DNA from 4 places in the Thermacetogenium phaeum DSM 12270 genome. Region 4 is predicted to be linked to each of the others. Evidence: riboswitches for the same ligand, from Rfam matches in the RefSeq annotation. Region 4 holds a riboswitch; each other region holds the start of a gene.
The links. Region 4 has a riboswitch for molybdenum cofactor ahead of TPH_RS00790 (XdhC family protein). Riboswitches for the same ligand answer to the same signal wherever they lie in the genome.

Region 1: another riboswitch for molybdenum cofactor. It lies ahead of TPH_RS10735 (sigma-54-dependent Fis family transcriptional regulator); the one in region 4 lies ahead of TPH_RS00790 (XdhC family protein).
Region 2: another riboswitch for molybdenum cofactor. It lies ahead of TPH_RS13095 (hypothetical protein); the one in region 4 lies ahead of TPH_RS00790 (XdhC family protein).
Region 3: another riboswitch for molybdenum cofactor. It lies ahead of TPH_RS13565 (ABC transporter permease); the one in region 4 lies ahead of TPH_RS00790 (XdhC family protein).

The regions. Positions count from the first base shown of each region.
Region 1 is NC_018870.1:2,188,226-2,191,992, forward strand. It holds gene TPH_RS10735 (sigma-54-dependent Fis family transcriptional regulator) at 1-1,693, opposite strand, end outside; molybdenum cofactor riboswitch at 1,818-1,937, opposite strand; molybdenum cofactor riboswitch at 2,238-2,355, shown strand; gene TPH_RS16230 (hypothetical protein) at 2,349-2,483, shown strand; gene TPH_RS10750 (aldehyde dehydrogenase family protein) at 2,523-3,767, shown strand, end outside.
Region 2 is NC_018870.1:2,652,082-2,655,848, reverse strand. It holds gene TPH_RS13110 (ATP-binding cassette domain-containing protein) at 1-131, opposite strand, end outside; gene modB (molybdate ABC transporter permease subunit) at 272-976, opposite strand; gene modA (molybdate ABC transporter substrate-binding protein) at 1,017-1,838, opposite strand; gene TPH_RS13095 (hypothetical protein) at 1,869-2,186, opposite strand; molybdenum cofactor riboswitch at 2,288-2,404, opposite strand; gene TPH_RS13090 (helix-turn-helix transcriptional regulator) at 2,653-3,624, shown strand.
Region 3 is NC_018870.1:2,754,411-2,758,177, forward strand. It holds gene TPH_RS13560 (ABC transporter ATP-binding protein) at 1-610, opposite strand, end outside; gene TPH_RS13565 (ABC transporter permease) at 630-1,322, opposite strand; molybdenum cofactor riboswitch at 1,645-1,768, opposite strand; gene TPH_RS13570 (F0F1 ATP synthase subunit epsilon) at 1,918-2,358, opposite strand; gene atpD (F0F1 ATP synthase subunit beta) at 2,359-3,767, opposite strand, start outside.
Region 4 is NC_018870.1:148,611-152,377, forward strand. It holds gene TPH_RS00780 (molybdopterin-binding protein) at 1-610, shown strand, start outside; gene TPH_RS00785 (molybdopterin molybdotransferase MoeA) at 623-1,879, shown strand; molybdenum cofactor riboswitch at 1,908-2,041, shown strand; gene TPH_RS00790 (XdhC family protein) at 2,029-2,919, shown strand; gene TPH_RS00795 (FmdE family protein) at 2,912-3,460, shown strand; gene TPH_RS00800 (DUF364 domain-containing protein) at 3,478-3,767, shown strand, end outside.

The DNA.
Region 1 (3,767 bases), 900 kb from region 4:
TATTACCGGGCCAGTGGTACCGCTGGAGGCAAGGAATCACGCGGGGGTCCACATCCCTGATGTCAACATGCATTTTCTTGCAAATCTCTTCGAAGAAGACATCAAAAAGAAGTGGTATATCCTCACGCCGCTCACGCAGGGGCGGTAGGGAGATTGAGATCACGTTTAGCCTGTAAAAGAGGTCCTCGCGGAAATTACCCCTGGCGACCTCCAGTTTCAGGTCTTTATTGGTGGCACAAATCACCCGCACATCCACGGCAATCACCTTTTCTCCGCCGATGCGGGTGATTCTTTTGTCCTGTAGTACCCGTAGCAAGGCTACCTGATGTTCCAAGGGCATATCTCCGATCTCATCCAAGAAAAGGGTGCCCCCCGAGGCCAGCTCGAATTTACCGGGCCTGCCACCCCGCCGTGCCCCTGTAAACGCTCCTTCATCATAGCCGAACAACTCACTTCCGATCAGTTCTCTGGGTATGGCACCGCAATTCACCGCGATAAACGGCCCGTTTCTACGGGAACTAGCATTATGAATCGCCTGGGCAAAGACCTCCTTGCCGGTGCCGCTCTCCCCCTGCAGCAGCACATTGCTGTCGTTGGTGGCAGCCAGTTTGGCCAGTTGCACAGCCTTTAAAAGCTTCTTGTTACGACCAATGATGTCAGCAAAGGTGTAAGTGGCCTGGGCACCACTGAGGCGGTTGACCAGATTTCTGATTTTATTGATGGGGTTAAGAAAGATCACTCCATCGGTGATCGCACCCTTTTCATCCTGAATCGGCTTGCCTGATGAGAGGCAATAGACAATCCCCGTTCTGTTGTTAACAATCACCTCCTTGTCGGTATAGCTTTTACCGGTCGTCAGAAGTTCTTCGATACCCGGGTCCCGCTCAACAAACTCTTTGAACATGGCTCCCCTTATCTCGCTGTCCGGCTTTGACAAGATTTTTTCCGCCGCCGGATTAACCTGTTCGATCAGACCGTTCCTGTCCACCACTACAACCCCGTCTGAAACGGTATGGAAAATATTGCCCAGCCGGTTATTGAGCAGGACAAGCTCGCTGTTCCGCCGCTGAAGACGGAGTTGACTGCGGATTGCCTCCACTGCGGCCACCACCATGCCCAGGGTGTGCGGGTGAGTCTTGAACGAGGGTCCCGACATCTGAAGGGCGCCGATTACCCTGCCGTCATCATCGTAAATTGGCGCCGCTGAGCATGTCCAGCCATGCACCTTCTGACAATAATGCTCTTCTCCCGAAACCTGAATTGGCCTTCTGATGGCCAAGGCGGTGCCCAGACCATTTGTGCCCGTCTCCTCTTCTATCCAACTGGCTCCCCTGATAAGATTCAATTCTGCGGCATTTTTGAGGATATCACTGTCACCCATAACCTCCATGATGAAGCCCTGTTCGTCGGACAGCAAAACGATGAAACCGGAACCGGCTACAAAATGATAGAGATTGGTCATAAAAGGCCTGGCAACGTCGATTAAGCTCCTCTTTTTGTAAAGCAGTGCTTCAAGTTGCTCGGCACTTAAAACCCGGTGGCTGACGCCATCCCATGGGTCAACACCAGCCCGCCTGGAACGCAGCCAGGACTCCGCTATCTCTGAACGCACGGTAGCGGGGATCTTGCCAGTATTCACGAAGATCTTCCACGCTATGGCGATACTACGGGAAACTGTTCCGTTGTTTGGCATCGTCACGCCACCTCCCCCTCTGAAGTCCCGTTTCTCGAAACAGGTCGTATCCCGGCAAACGCCGCCAGTAACAGCTTTAAATAATAAATCCAGGGGGTATCTGTGCAGGAGAGCACAGATACCCCCTGGCGTATAGTGCTCTCCTTTCCGTAATGGGAGGCCCGGCGGTTTCCCGCCAGACCCATTGGCCTGGCAACCATACCTGGCTGGCTTCAGGTCACCAGGCTCGGAGAATTATTCATTCTCTATTCCTTTCAAAAGTTCGTTCGACAATGTTCCCGAAAATCCTTCCACCGACCAATTAATTTCCGGCTTTTCCATTGAGATACCACTTTCGAACCGAATCCACCGGGGAACCGTACCGGCCTGTCAGGGGAATGTAGCACAAATTATACAACACCGCGACAATCAGCTTACATCTATTGGCATTCAAGGCGAAAGTCTCCTTCAGGACTCCAAGCTGGATGTAGGAATTAATGAATGATATCATGTCCGGCCGGAACCATATCCTGGCATGGATATTGCTTAGTTAAGTCAACAGCCAAGGAAATATCATCTCCGAACCTGTCCGCCTGTGGCACTGGCTATGGCAGCAGGTCTGTAGGGTATGTCTGGAAACGGACATACCTCCCGTTATGGAAAGGGGATTTACAACTTGAGTAGCTGGGCCATACCTCTTTCCGGTATGGCCTTTTTGCAGGGGGTTTATCCCGTCTCCCTGGTAGAGTTTCTATCCAAAGGGGGTGATGGTAAAGAGGGGTTAGAGGAGCCAGCGCCGGTTGCAGGTTAATGGAGCGAGGTCAAAAAATTAAAAAGGGGGTTTTTTAAAATGAAAAAACCGATGGATGACAGTTACAAGCTTTACATCAACGGGAAATGGGTTGATGGTAAGGAGGGCAAGACTTTCAACACCTATTGTCCCGCCACTGGTGAGCTGCTGGCCACCTGTGTGGAAGCCGGCATGGAAGATGTTGATGAGGCGGTCAAAGCTGCCTGGAAGGCCTGGGAAACCTGGAAGGACGTTAGCCCCCAGGAGCGTTCCGCCATGTTGCTGAAGATCGCGGATTTGATCGATGAGAACGCCGAAAAGCTGGCCTTGGTTGAAACCATGGACAACGGCAAGCCGATCCGGGAGACCATGACCATCGATGTCCCCTTGAGCTCAGACCACTTCCGCTACTTTGCCGCTGCCATCAGGACCGAGGAAGGCGAAGCGGTGATGATCGACAAGGACACCATGAGCATCATTCTCAGGGAGCCCATCGGTGTTGTAGGTCAGATCATCCCCTGGAACTTTCCTCTGCTGATGGCCGCCTGGAAGATCGCTCCTGTTCTGGCGGCCGGTTGCTGCACGGTGATCAAACCATCCAATGTTACATCCCTGAGCCTGCTGGAACTGGCCAAACTGCTTGATCAGGTTTTGCCTCCGGGGGTCGTCAACGTGGTCACCGGACGGGGTTCCACAACCGGCAGGTACATGCTGGAACACCCCGGCTTCCGGAAACTGGCCTTCACCGGTTCCACCGAAGTGGGTTACAGTATTGCAGAAGCGGCAGCGAAAAAGCTGATCCCGGCCACCCTGGAACTGGGAGGCAAGTCAGCCAACATCTATTTCCCCGATTGCCCCTGGGAGAAGGCCATTGAAGGTTTGCAGATCGGCATTCTCTTCAACCAGGGCCAGGTATGTTGCGCCGGTTCCCGCGTCTTTGTCCACGAGGATATCTATGATAAGTTCCTGGCTGAAGCCGTAGCTGCCTTTAACAAGGTCAAGGTAGGTATCCCGTGGGAGAAGGACACCCAGATGGGTTCCCAGATCAACGAAGGACAGCTCCAGAAGATCCTTTCCTATGTAGAGATCGGCAAACAGGAAGGAGCCAAAGTAGCCTGTGGTGGCACCAGAATTACAGAGAACGGCCTGGACAAAGGAGCCTTCATGCGGCCGACCCTTCTGGTGGATGTGAACAACAAGATGCGAGTGGCCCAGGAGGAGATCTTCGGGCCGGTTGCCGTTGTCATCAAGTTCAAGACCGAGGAAGAGGTCATAGCTATGGCCAATGATAGTGAGTACGGCCTT
Region 2 (3,767 bases), 440 kb from region 4:
TGCAGAAAAGTGGTTTTTCCGGCCCCAGAGGGCCCAACCACCACCAGAAACTCATTCAGGACCCGGAGATTCAACCGGAGGCGGAAGGAGGGGAGTTGCTTGTCAATGGTTACGGTCAAGAGATTTTCCATAAGCAGTCACCCTATTCCTTGGGAAATAAGCTTTTTTGACTGGTCTGAACAGGATTATCAGAACCTGTTTCTGACCTTGTCCGGGCAGGAAAACGGCTTGCTTCGGCTGTTCCGAGCGGTATATCCCAGCCGGGGATGGCTCAGCTCCGGGGCAGTTTCTCTTTTATGGTCCAGCGCTTTAACCTGTGCCTGCTCCAGAGGTTGACCCCCAGGATAAAGACGAAACTGAGGAGGGTCATGATCCCCACCAGGACCAGGGCGATGCGGTTTTCTCCGGACTCGGTGGCGGCGTAGATGGCCAGGGGCACCGTCTGGGTCCGGCCGGGGATGTTGCCGGCGATCATTAAGGTTGCCCCGAATTCCCCCAGGGCTCGGGCGAAGGCCATCACCGTCCCTGCCACCAGCCCCGGCCAGGCCAGGGGTAGGCTGATGGTCCAGAAGACCCGCCATTCCCCGGCCCCCAGGGTGCGGGCGGCGTTTTCCAGGTTCCGGTCCACCGACTGGAAGGACGCCCGGACAGTCTGGTAGAGGAGGGGGAAGGCCACCACTGTAGATGCCACCACCGCCCCCCACCAGTTGAAGACCACCGATACTCCCCATAACTTTTCCAGTAGCAGGCCCAGGGGGCCGTGCTTGCCGAAGAGGAAGAGGAGACCGAACCCCACCACTGTAGGTGGGAGTACCAGGGGGAGGGTGAGGACTGCCTCAACCACCTCCTTGCCGGGAAAGTCCCGGCCGGCCATCAACCTGGCCACGGGTACCCCGGCGATGAAGGCCAGCACCACTGCCAGCACGGCAACCCTGAGGGATAAAAGTGCTGGTATCAGGATTTTTTCATCAAGCATGTTCAAACCTCCCCCGGCGGCAACAACCAGCGTATGTTCCTTACTTCTTTCCCGACTTGAAGCCGTACTCTTCGAAGACCTGCATCCCCTCCGGTGAGGCGAGGTAGTTTAAGAACTTCCTGGCCTCATCCTTCTGGCGGGCATTTTTCAGCACCGCCGCCGGGTAGACGATGGGTTTGTGCAGGTTGTCCGGTACTGTCAGAGCAACACGGATGTTTTTACCCGCCAGGACATCGGAGCGGTAGACGAAGCCGGCGTCCACATCCCCGGTTTCCACATAGGTGAGCACCTGGCGCACATTGTTGGCCATGACCAGTTTGGGCTGCAATCGGTCCCACAGCTTCAGGTTGACCAGGGTTTCCTGGCTGTACTTGCCGGCCGGTACTGTATCCGGAAGTCCGAGGGCGATCTTCTTTACCGCCGGGCCGGCCAGATCACTGAAATCCCTGATCTCAGGGCCGTTTTGGGGAGTTATCAGTACCAGCTCGTTGCCCAAGAGGGTAATCCTGCTGGCGGTATCGATCAGCCCTTTGGCGGCCAGCTGGTCCATCTGGCTGGCTCCGGCGGAAATGAACAGGTCGGCCGGGGCTCCCTGCTCGATCTGTTTCTGCAGGCTGCCGGAGGAGCCCAGGTTGCAGGTCAGCTTCACCTCCGGGTATTTCTCGGTGTAATTCTTTTTGATTTGCTCCAGAGCGTCCTTCAGGCTGATGGCTGCCGAGACGATAACTTCTTTCTGCTTCTGCGGCACCCCGGTGCTCGGCTTGCCGGTGCCGCTCTGGTGGCCACATCCCGTTGCCGCCAATACCACCAGCAGCGCCAACAGCGCTTCTGCAGCCAGCTTTTTCAAAAAATGAGCTTTCATAAAGTTCACGCTCCTTTGTTATTTTATTTGTTACGCTAGCCTTATAATAAACGCCACTTTCTCCATTTCCCGTAATTTCGGCCACCAGAACGGTGAGCAGCTCACCGAGAGCCGGGGGTAGTGCCCCCAGGCAAAGGAAGGGATGAAGGCGATCACCGGCAGGGTGGCCTGGTACCGGGAATGGACCACGATGCTTGAACGGCTTCCTGTTACAGGCATCCGGGGGGTATCGGTGATATCTGGTTTCACATAACCGGCTGGCTGCGGCCTGAGCTCGTCCGCGAAATGACCTCCTCCGGCAGTGGCAATTTTGTTGTTGCTGGATGCCCTGGTTGGAGTGGCCGGCATCTCCTGGATTCATGACAAGGGTAAAATAGAAGACCAGCCGCGCTGTCGGGGCAAGAGCCTGCTCCGACGACAGCAGTACCGTGCTGGTCAGAGAAAGACATGCTGCATTGTTCTTCACTCCTTTCCAAACGGGAGGCGCAGCCGTTTCCAGCTACACCCTGGCGGCCGGCCGCCATGCCCGCCGGTTTAGGCGGTCCGGCTCGGAGTGTCTGAATGAGTCACAGGGGACGGCCCTGACTTATAATTTCCATCCCTTGTCATCGTTCCCCACTGCCACCGCGAAGTGGTTCCTGCATTCCGGCTCGACGGCCGGTCGGCTGCGGGGGAGGAAGCTGGGGAACAACATCTCCACCAAACATAAACAAACGCAAACAAACATAAACTAATATAACTATTATTAGATGTTATTATAATATTTGGTATAATTAAAATCAATCATAAAATAAACGTGAACGGGGTAACGAAAATGCCGGGTGATATTTCCTATACCCCCAGAGAGGTGGCCGAACTCCTCAAGATCTCCCGCTATACCGTCTACGAACTGATCAAGCGGGGAGAACTGAAAGCTTACCGGGTGGGGCGTAAGGTACGGGTAGAGGCCTCCGACCTGGAGGCCTTTAAATGGAGGGCGCGGGATGATTTCTCAGGGGTACAGCCTGCTCCCGGGGTAGCGCCGCCAACCGGCGGGGGACCGGCCGCCGCGGGAGCACCCTCTCCCCTGGCCCCGTCCCGTGAGCCGGTAATCATCTGCGGCCAGGATGCCGTCCTGGACATTCTGGAAAGGCACCTGGAGAGGGTGCTCCCAGGGTGCAGCTGCCTGCGCAACCACAGCGGGAGCAGCAACGGCCTGTTCGCCCTTTATCACCGCAGGGCGAATGTGGCCACCTGCCACCTCTGGGACGGTGACACGGACGAATACAATATTCCTTACATCAGGCGCATTCTCCCCGGCCAACCGGTTGTCGTCTACAACCTGGTTTACCGCACCGCTGGGTTTTATGTGGCCGGGGGGAACCCCCTGGGGATCACCGGCTGGACCGACCTGGTCAAACCCGGTATCCGGTTTGTCAATCGGGAGCCCGGTTCCGGCTGCCGCGTCCTGCTGGATGAAAAGCTGCGCAGGCTGGGCCTCGACCGGCACCTGGTGCGGGGCTACGAGCGGGTGGAAATGACCCATCTGGCGGTGGCCAGCTGTGTCGCCCGTGGAGAGGCCGATGTGGGACTCGGTGCCGAGGCGGTGGCCGGGCAGGTGAAGGGGATCGACTTTATCCCCCTGCAGAAGGAGCGCTACGACCTGGTGATCCGCCGGGAGGACCTGAATAAGCCCTTCGCCCGGGCGATTCTGTCCATCCTCCATTCTCCGGATTTCCGCAGGGAGGTGGAGGGGATGGGCACCTATGACATTTCCCGGATGGGCGACCTCATCGCTGAACTTTAGTGAATGAAAGGAAGTGCTTTACCCGGCCAGGGCTTTACAATAGGGTTTCCAGGTCGATCGCCAGGCCGGGAAGAGGCGGGAAAGTGACTACGTTATCCACATCCTGGAAGGGATACTGCTCATCCTGATAACATGCTATCATA
Region 3 (3,767 bases), 330 kb from region 4:
GTGCCTGGAAAAGATTGTGAGTCACCAGCAGAACCGTCGTTTGCAGTTCGTCGTGCACCTTCCGGATAAGTTCTTCGATCAGGGCCACACTGTCAGGGTCGAGGTTGGCGGTGGGCTCGTCCAGGAGCAAAACCCGCGGCCTGATGGCAATGGCCCTGGCCAGGGCAACCCGCTGGGTTTCTCCCCCCGACAGCCTGACGGCGCTGCGCCGGCTCAGTTCTTTAAGCCCTACAAAAGAAAGGGCTTCTTCCGCCCTCTCCCTGATCTCGGCGGCAGGGAGGCCGCGCAGCTTCAGCCCATAGACCACATTGTTATAGACGGAGGTGTTGAACATGTAAGGATGCTGAAAGACCATGCACATCTGGCGCCTCAGCTTCAGGCGCACCCCTTCCCCCACCCGGCCCGTATCGATGTTCCGAAAAATCACCCTGCCCGAGGCAGGCTCCTCCAGAAGGTTCAGTATCCGGAGCAGGGTGCTTTTTCCAGACCCGTTGGGGCCGAGGATGGCGTAGATCTTATTCCCCTCGAGTTTGAGGTCGTCGATCTCCAGTACCGTACGCCCGTCGTACTTTTTAACCAGGTCCTCAATCTCATATAAAAATTCCGGCATGGCACTACTCCCCGCCTTCTTATCCGAGTTTGGATTCATCCAGATGGAGCAGGATGCTGCTGACAATAAAGGAAAGGGCGAGCAGAACGCCCCCCAGAGCAACGGCGAACTCGAAGTTGCCCTGCCTGGTCTCCAGCACGATGGAGGTGGTCAGAACTCGGGTATAATAGCGGATGTTGCCGCCTACCAGCATCACCGCCCCCACTTCCCCAAAAGCCCTGCCGAACCCCGTCATAATACCGGCAATAATCCCGGAGCGCGCCTCCTTAATCACCATCCAGGCGGCCTGCCGCCGGCTGGCTCCCAGCGACCTGGCCGTATCCATGGCCAGTTTCTCCTTGGCGGCAACTGCCGCTGCCGAGATGCCGGCGATAATCGGCGTAGCCAGAAGCACCTGGGCGACGATCATGGCCGCCGGTGTGAAAAGAATGTCCAGAAAACCCAAGGGGCCGTTCCGGCAAAAGACCATGTAGACCACCAGCCCGGCTAGAACCGGGGGAAGGCTCATCAAGGTATAGATCAAGCGCAGCAGCAGCTTCCTCCCGGGAAACCTCTTCAGCCCCAGCAACGCCCCTAGCGGTACCCCGATCAGCGCCCCGATGACAACCGCGCTTCCGGAAACAGCCAGGGAAAGGCCGACAATGCCGGTGAATTCATCCCCCAGGGAGGTAAAAAACTGCCAGATCGAAGAGAGTAAACCGTTATCTGTCATCTTATCACCGAAGTTCTGACAAAAGTTTTGGCAATCAGCAAATGTGTCCCATCAAATGTCGAAGGCCGAAACCTTGCAGGTACTTGCCCTTGTTGGTTGCCGCCTCCCCTTGCTTCCGGCGTTCTTCAATGCTGGCGAGCAGCGACCAACCACGGAAGGGCAGGGCCACGATGGGCCGGACCCGGGAGCTCAAAGCGAAAAGAACAAGAACAAAGCGCCTTTGCTATCCTGCGGAGGCAGCGCCCCCTGCGGCCGCTTCCTGCCCAAAAGAAAACGCCTGAACTAAGCTTAATCGAAAAACCGCTTCAGTTCAGGCTTTGCATCCCACGATAAGATCTCTCCTTTCCAAACACGGGAGGCAAGGCGGTTTCCCGTCCTGCCCAGCGGCCAAAGACCATAGCCGGAGAGCCGGCCTCAGGCCTTTTGGCTCGGAGAAAAGATCCCATTTTTTATTATTCTTTTAAGATCTTCGTGACTTAACCGGCAAAATCCTTCCCTGTGCGACTAATTGTGCCGCTTTCCACCTGACACTGCGGAGCAAAAAACCCGGGCAACAGGCTCCCGGGTTTCCGGTAACGGCCGTCAGATATCTCCTTCATTTAACCATTTTGCCCGCCGCTTCGGCAGCCTTCAACCGGGCGAGGGACCTGCGCAGGGCCAGCTCTGCCCGGAGAACATCCAGACCTTCCGCTTTCTCCCGGAGGCGTTTCTCCGCCCGCTGTCGCGCCTGCTTTGCCCTTTCCACGTCAATCCTCTCCCCCCGCTCTGCAGTATCTGGGAGGATGCGCAGGACGTTGCCGCTCATCTCGAAAACCCCCATACCGCAGGCGACATAATGGGGCTGCCCCTCTTTGACGTATTTGATCACACCGATATCCAGCCCGCCGATAATAGGGGCGTGATTGCGCAAGATGCCCAGCAGGCCGTCCTGCGAAGGGATGACCACTCCTTCCACATCCTCTTCGACGACAACCCGCTCGGGGGTAACGATCTCCAACCGAAAGGTTTTCCCTTTTTCCTTAGCCTGTTCCGCCACTTAACTGACAGCCTCCAGTTCGCGCGCCCGGGCGACCACTTCGTCAATGGTGCTGGCATAAACGAAGCACTGTTCGGAGATGTCGTCATGGCGCCCCTCCAGGATCTCCTTAAAGCCCCTCACGGTCTCCTTAATGGGAACGTAAACCCCAGGCCGTCCCGTAAAGGCCTCGGCCACAAAGAAGGGCTGGGAGAGGAAGCGCTGGATCTTGCGGGCTCGCGCCACGATTAATTTGTCCTCCTCCGACAATTCATCCATACCGAGGATGGCGATGATGTCCTGCAGATCCTTATAGCGCTGGAGAACCTTCTGCACACCCCGCGCCACCTGGTAATGCTCTTCCCCCACCACATTCGGGTCAAGGATGCGGGAGGTGGAGTCAAGGGGATCTACCGCCGGGTAGAGACCCAGCTCGGCGATCTGGCGGGAGAGAACAACGGTACCATCCAGATGGGCGAAGGTGGTCGCCGGCGCCGGATCGGTCAGGTCATCGGCAGGAACGTAGACCGCCTGCACCGAGGTAATTGAGCCCTTGCGGGTCGAGGTGATCCGTTCCTGGAGCAGACCCATGTCCGTCGCCAGGGTCGGCTGGTAACCTACGGCCGAAGGCATCCTGCCCAGGAGGGCGGACACCTCGGATCCGGCCTGGGTAAAGCGGAAGATGTTGTCGATGAAAACCAGAACGTCCTGCCCCTCGCTATCCCGGAAGTACTCCGCCAGCGTCAGGCCGGTCAGTCCCACCCTGAGGCGCGCACCCGGCGGCTCGTTCATCTGGCCGAAAACCATGGCACACTTATCGATAACCCCGGACTCAGTCATTTCCAGGTAGAGGTCATTCCCCTCCCTGGTCCGTTCACCGACCCCACAAAAAACGGAAAATCCTCCGTGCTCGTAGGCGATGTTCCGTATCAACTCCATGATGACGACGGTTTTGCCGACACCGGCTCCTCCAAAGAGGCCGATCTTGCCACCTTTGGCAAAGGGGGCCAGCAGGTCGATAACCTTAATCCCGGTCTCCAGCACCTCCCTGGCCGGGCGCTGCTCGACCACAGAGGGAGCAGGGCGATGGATGGGGTAATAATCATCCGCCTCTACCGGACCCTTCTCATCGATGGTCTCCCCCAGAACGTTGAAAATCCTCCCCAGCGTTCCCCGCCCCACCGGAACCTTGATCGGCGATCTGGTGTCCAGCGCCTTCATTCCGCGCCTGATTCCATCGGTGGAGGACATGGCAACGCACCTGACGGTGTTGTTGCCAAGATGCTGCATCGCCTCCAGCGTAACATTGACGTTCTGCGTCAGAGTCGCCTTGATTTCCTCATCCTGGTCATCTCTGGTTATTTTGATGGCATCGTAAAGGTTCGGCAAATGCCCCGGGGGGAACTCAATATCTACAACAGGCCCGATAA
Region 4 (3,767 bases):
TGTCGTTCCCTTGATGATAGAAAACGAAAAATTAAGACAAGCTGAGGAAATAGCAAGAGGGAAGAAAGTTATTTCTGTGCTGCCGTTCAGGAAGTATCGGGTAGGCATGGTTATAACCGGTAATGAGGTTTATTACGGGCGCATCAAAGATCGTTTCTCCCCGGTAATAAAAAAGAAGGTTGAAGATTATGGTAGTGAAGTGATTAGTCAGGTAATAGTGCCGGACGATGCGGAACGAATAGCTGCCGCTGTCAGAGAAATGATTTCCCGGGGAGCAAACCTGATTATGACATCCGGCGGCATGTCGGTCGATCCAGATGATGTTACTCCTAAAGGCATCAAACAGACAGGAGCAAAAATTGTCTCCTATGGTGCCCCCGTTTTACCGGGTGCCATGATGCTTGTGGCCTATTTAGATGAGATACCAATTATGGGATTGCCAGGATGCGTGATGTATTATAAGACCACTATCTTTGATCTGCTCCTCCCACTGGTTATGAGCGGACAGAAGATTACCCGCTCGATGATAGCCAGACTTGGTTTAGGAGGGCTCTGTTTGAACTGTGAGAGCTGTCGGTATCCGCAATGTTCTTTTGGGACCGGCTTTTAGGAGGAGAAGACGATGAGATTGAATGTTTCGTTAGAAGAGGCTCAGGAAATAGTGCTTGGCATGCTCAGACCCATAGAGAGAGAAGCCATCCTTCATCTGCCCGATTCCTTAGGCCGGGTGCTCAGCCGAGATATCAAAGCCCCTTTTAATGTTCCTGCTTTTGACAAATCTCCTCTTGATGGATACGCTGTCCGCGCTGAAGACACCAAAATGGCGGCGTCTGACAACCCCGTAATTTTGCACGTCATCGAAGAGGTGCCGGCAGGCAGTGTTCCGACGAAAAGGGTGGAGCCGGGCTCTGCGATAAGAATTATGACCGGCGCTCCAATTCCCGAAGGAGCAGACGTTGTTGTCCGGTTTGAAGATGTCGAGGAAGCGGCAGATACGATCAAAGTGAGCCAACCTTTGGCTTCAGGGGCCAACATCATCCCGGCAGGGGATGATGTTGCGGAGGGGGAGGTAGTTGCGAGCACTGGTACCCGACTCAATGCCCCTCTTATCGGCATGTTGGCTTCTCTAGGTATTAGCAGTGTACCTGTTTATCAAAGGGTGAGGGTGGCGATCATTAATACGGGTAATGAACTTCTGGATCCAAGTGAAAAATGGCTGCCCGGCAAGATCTATAACAGCAATCGCTATCTTCTTGAGGCAAGGTGCAAGGAGTTGGGGGCAGAACCCGTTTATCTCGATAGCGTTCCCGATGAAGAGACGGCTGTTGCCGAATCTCTCCAAGGAGCGCTGGAAGTGGCAGATCTGGTGATCACTACCGGGGGCGCCTCGGTTGGCCAGTATGATGTGGTTAAGAACGCTATAAATGCGGTCGGAGCCGAAATCTTATTCTGGAAAATTGCCCTAAAACCCGGTATGCCTACTGCTGTTGCCAGAAAAGATGGGAAAGTTATCTTTTCCCTGTCGGGAAACCCGGCTGCGGCGATGATAACGTTTGATTTGCTCGCTGTGCCGGCTTTGAAGAAGTTGTCGGGCATGAAAGAGGTGCTTCCGCCGACAATAACCGGCATTCTGGTTAATGCTTTTCAAAAGCGCAGTCCGCAGCGGCGCATGTTAAGGGCAAAGTGGAAAAAGCAGAATGGGAGCGACCTGATAGAGCTTACGGGTAAGCAGAGCAACGATGTTTTGAAATCTCTGGTAGAATGCAACATCTTGATCGATGTCCCTGCGGGAACTCCCTCACTGGCTGTCGGGCAGCATGTTTCTGCATATGTAGTTGGCAACTTGACCGATTCCCTTGTTGGGGAATTGAAGTGCTAGATTAATAACGAACAAGCGATATGTTTCTAATTAAATAAAACTCCGAGCCCGCCTTCCTAAGGCAGATGCTACGGGGGCGTGGCCTGGGGCTTACGACCCCACAGGGTTGTAGGAGAAATCCTACAGCCTCCCTGTATGGAAAGGAGGAGATGCTCAGGCATGTTTCTGTGGCCACTTTCCATACAGGAACATGCCTTTTTTGTTGGTTTCAAGATTATTCAAATGGTTATGAGGGGGTAATTCAAAGGATGGAGCCGGAAATGATGCACCTTTTAGCTGAAAAGGTAGAAAAGAATGAAGAGGCTGCTCTTATTACGGTGATTACTTCAAACAGATGGCACTGCAGGCTGGGCGCCATGATGCTTGTGGATAAAAACGGCGTCGTACTGGGCGGTAGTATAGGAGGAGGACAGCTTGAGAAAAAGGCGATTAAAGAGGCTCAAACATGCATAGAAAGGGGGGTTTCCCGGAAAGTGCTTCTGACTGAAGAGGGAGAATCGGTGGAAATATTTATCAATGCCTTCTGTTACTTTGACAAACTGATAATTGTAGGGTCGGGGAGCGTTGCTTTAAATATTTATAAAGTTGCGATGGTTCTGGGCTACAGAATAACTGTTGTGGATAACAGGACGGAGACGCTAACAGAGGATAGATTTCCTGGAGCCGATAAGCTGCTTCTTGGGGATATAGTCGAAAATCTCAGTTCGTGTGACATTGATGAGAATACATCTATCGTAATAGCCACCCACCATCACAAATTCGATGAGCCGGCGTTGAAGGCGGTTATTCACTCTCCGGCCAGATACATAGGAATCCTAAGCAACAGACGTAAGGCCGCGTCCTATTTCGATAATCTTAGGGCTCAAGGTATTCCGGACAACCTGCTGAATAGGGTGTATACCCCAATAGGCCTTGACCTTGGTGGCAGAAAGACCCCTGAAATAGCTGTTGCTGTAATGGCAGAAGTCCTGGCCGTCAAATACGGGCGCAGCGGAGGGTTTTGCAGAGACATCATAAAGGAGGGGCGAATTAATGACTGATTGTTTTGAGCAGGATCTTAAAGTTGCCCGTGACTTTCATGGGGGTATCTGTACCGGTATTGTGTTCGGGGTGAGGATCGCCCGGGCGGGATTAAACTATCTTGGCATTAAAGACCCTTTAAAAAATAAAGACTTTATAGTTTTTGTTGAGGCCGACCGCTGTATTGCCGATGCAGTTTACGCAGTTACCAGATGCTCGCTCGGACGAAGACGGCTAAAATGGGTTGATTATGGGAAAATGGCTGCATCATTTGTAGATATCGAGAGCAATAAAGGCGTCAGGATTGTGGTTAACACAAAGCGGCGGGCTCCAGAAGGGGCGGATATGGTTGCTTTCTGGGGTTCAATACCCGACGAAGAACTGCTCAAAATTGAGCCTATAGTTGTTAAGTTAAAAAAGGAGGATCTTCCTGGAAAACCCTTGCGGAGGGTAATGTGCGAGGAATGCGGCGAGTTTGTAATGGATGGAAGAGATGTGCTTGTCGATGGCCGGATATTGTGCAAGGCGTGCGCTAATGGAGCTTATTACGAAAGAATCTGAGGAGAGCGGTGATAAGGATGTGGAAGATCTATGACGACCTGATCAATGCGATACCTGAGGACCTTACCGTAAAAGAATGCCTGGTGGGACTACACTGGACGCTCGTTCGCTCTGAAAGAGGTGTGGGCGCCGCTATGACGCTGAAAGGAGGCAGAGCAGAGTCTGAACTCACAGGGATTGTCGGGATGCCCCTAAAAAAACTTGCTTCTCATGTTAAGTCGTGGAATATGGTGCAGGCCTCTGTGGGGCAGGCAGCGATAAACTCGGCATTTAATGTCTATGACAATCTGGCGGCTATTACAGGTCT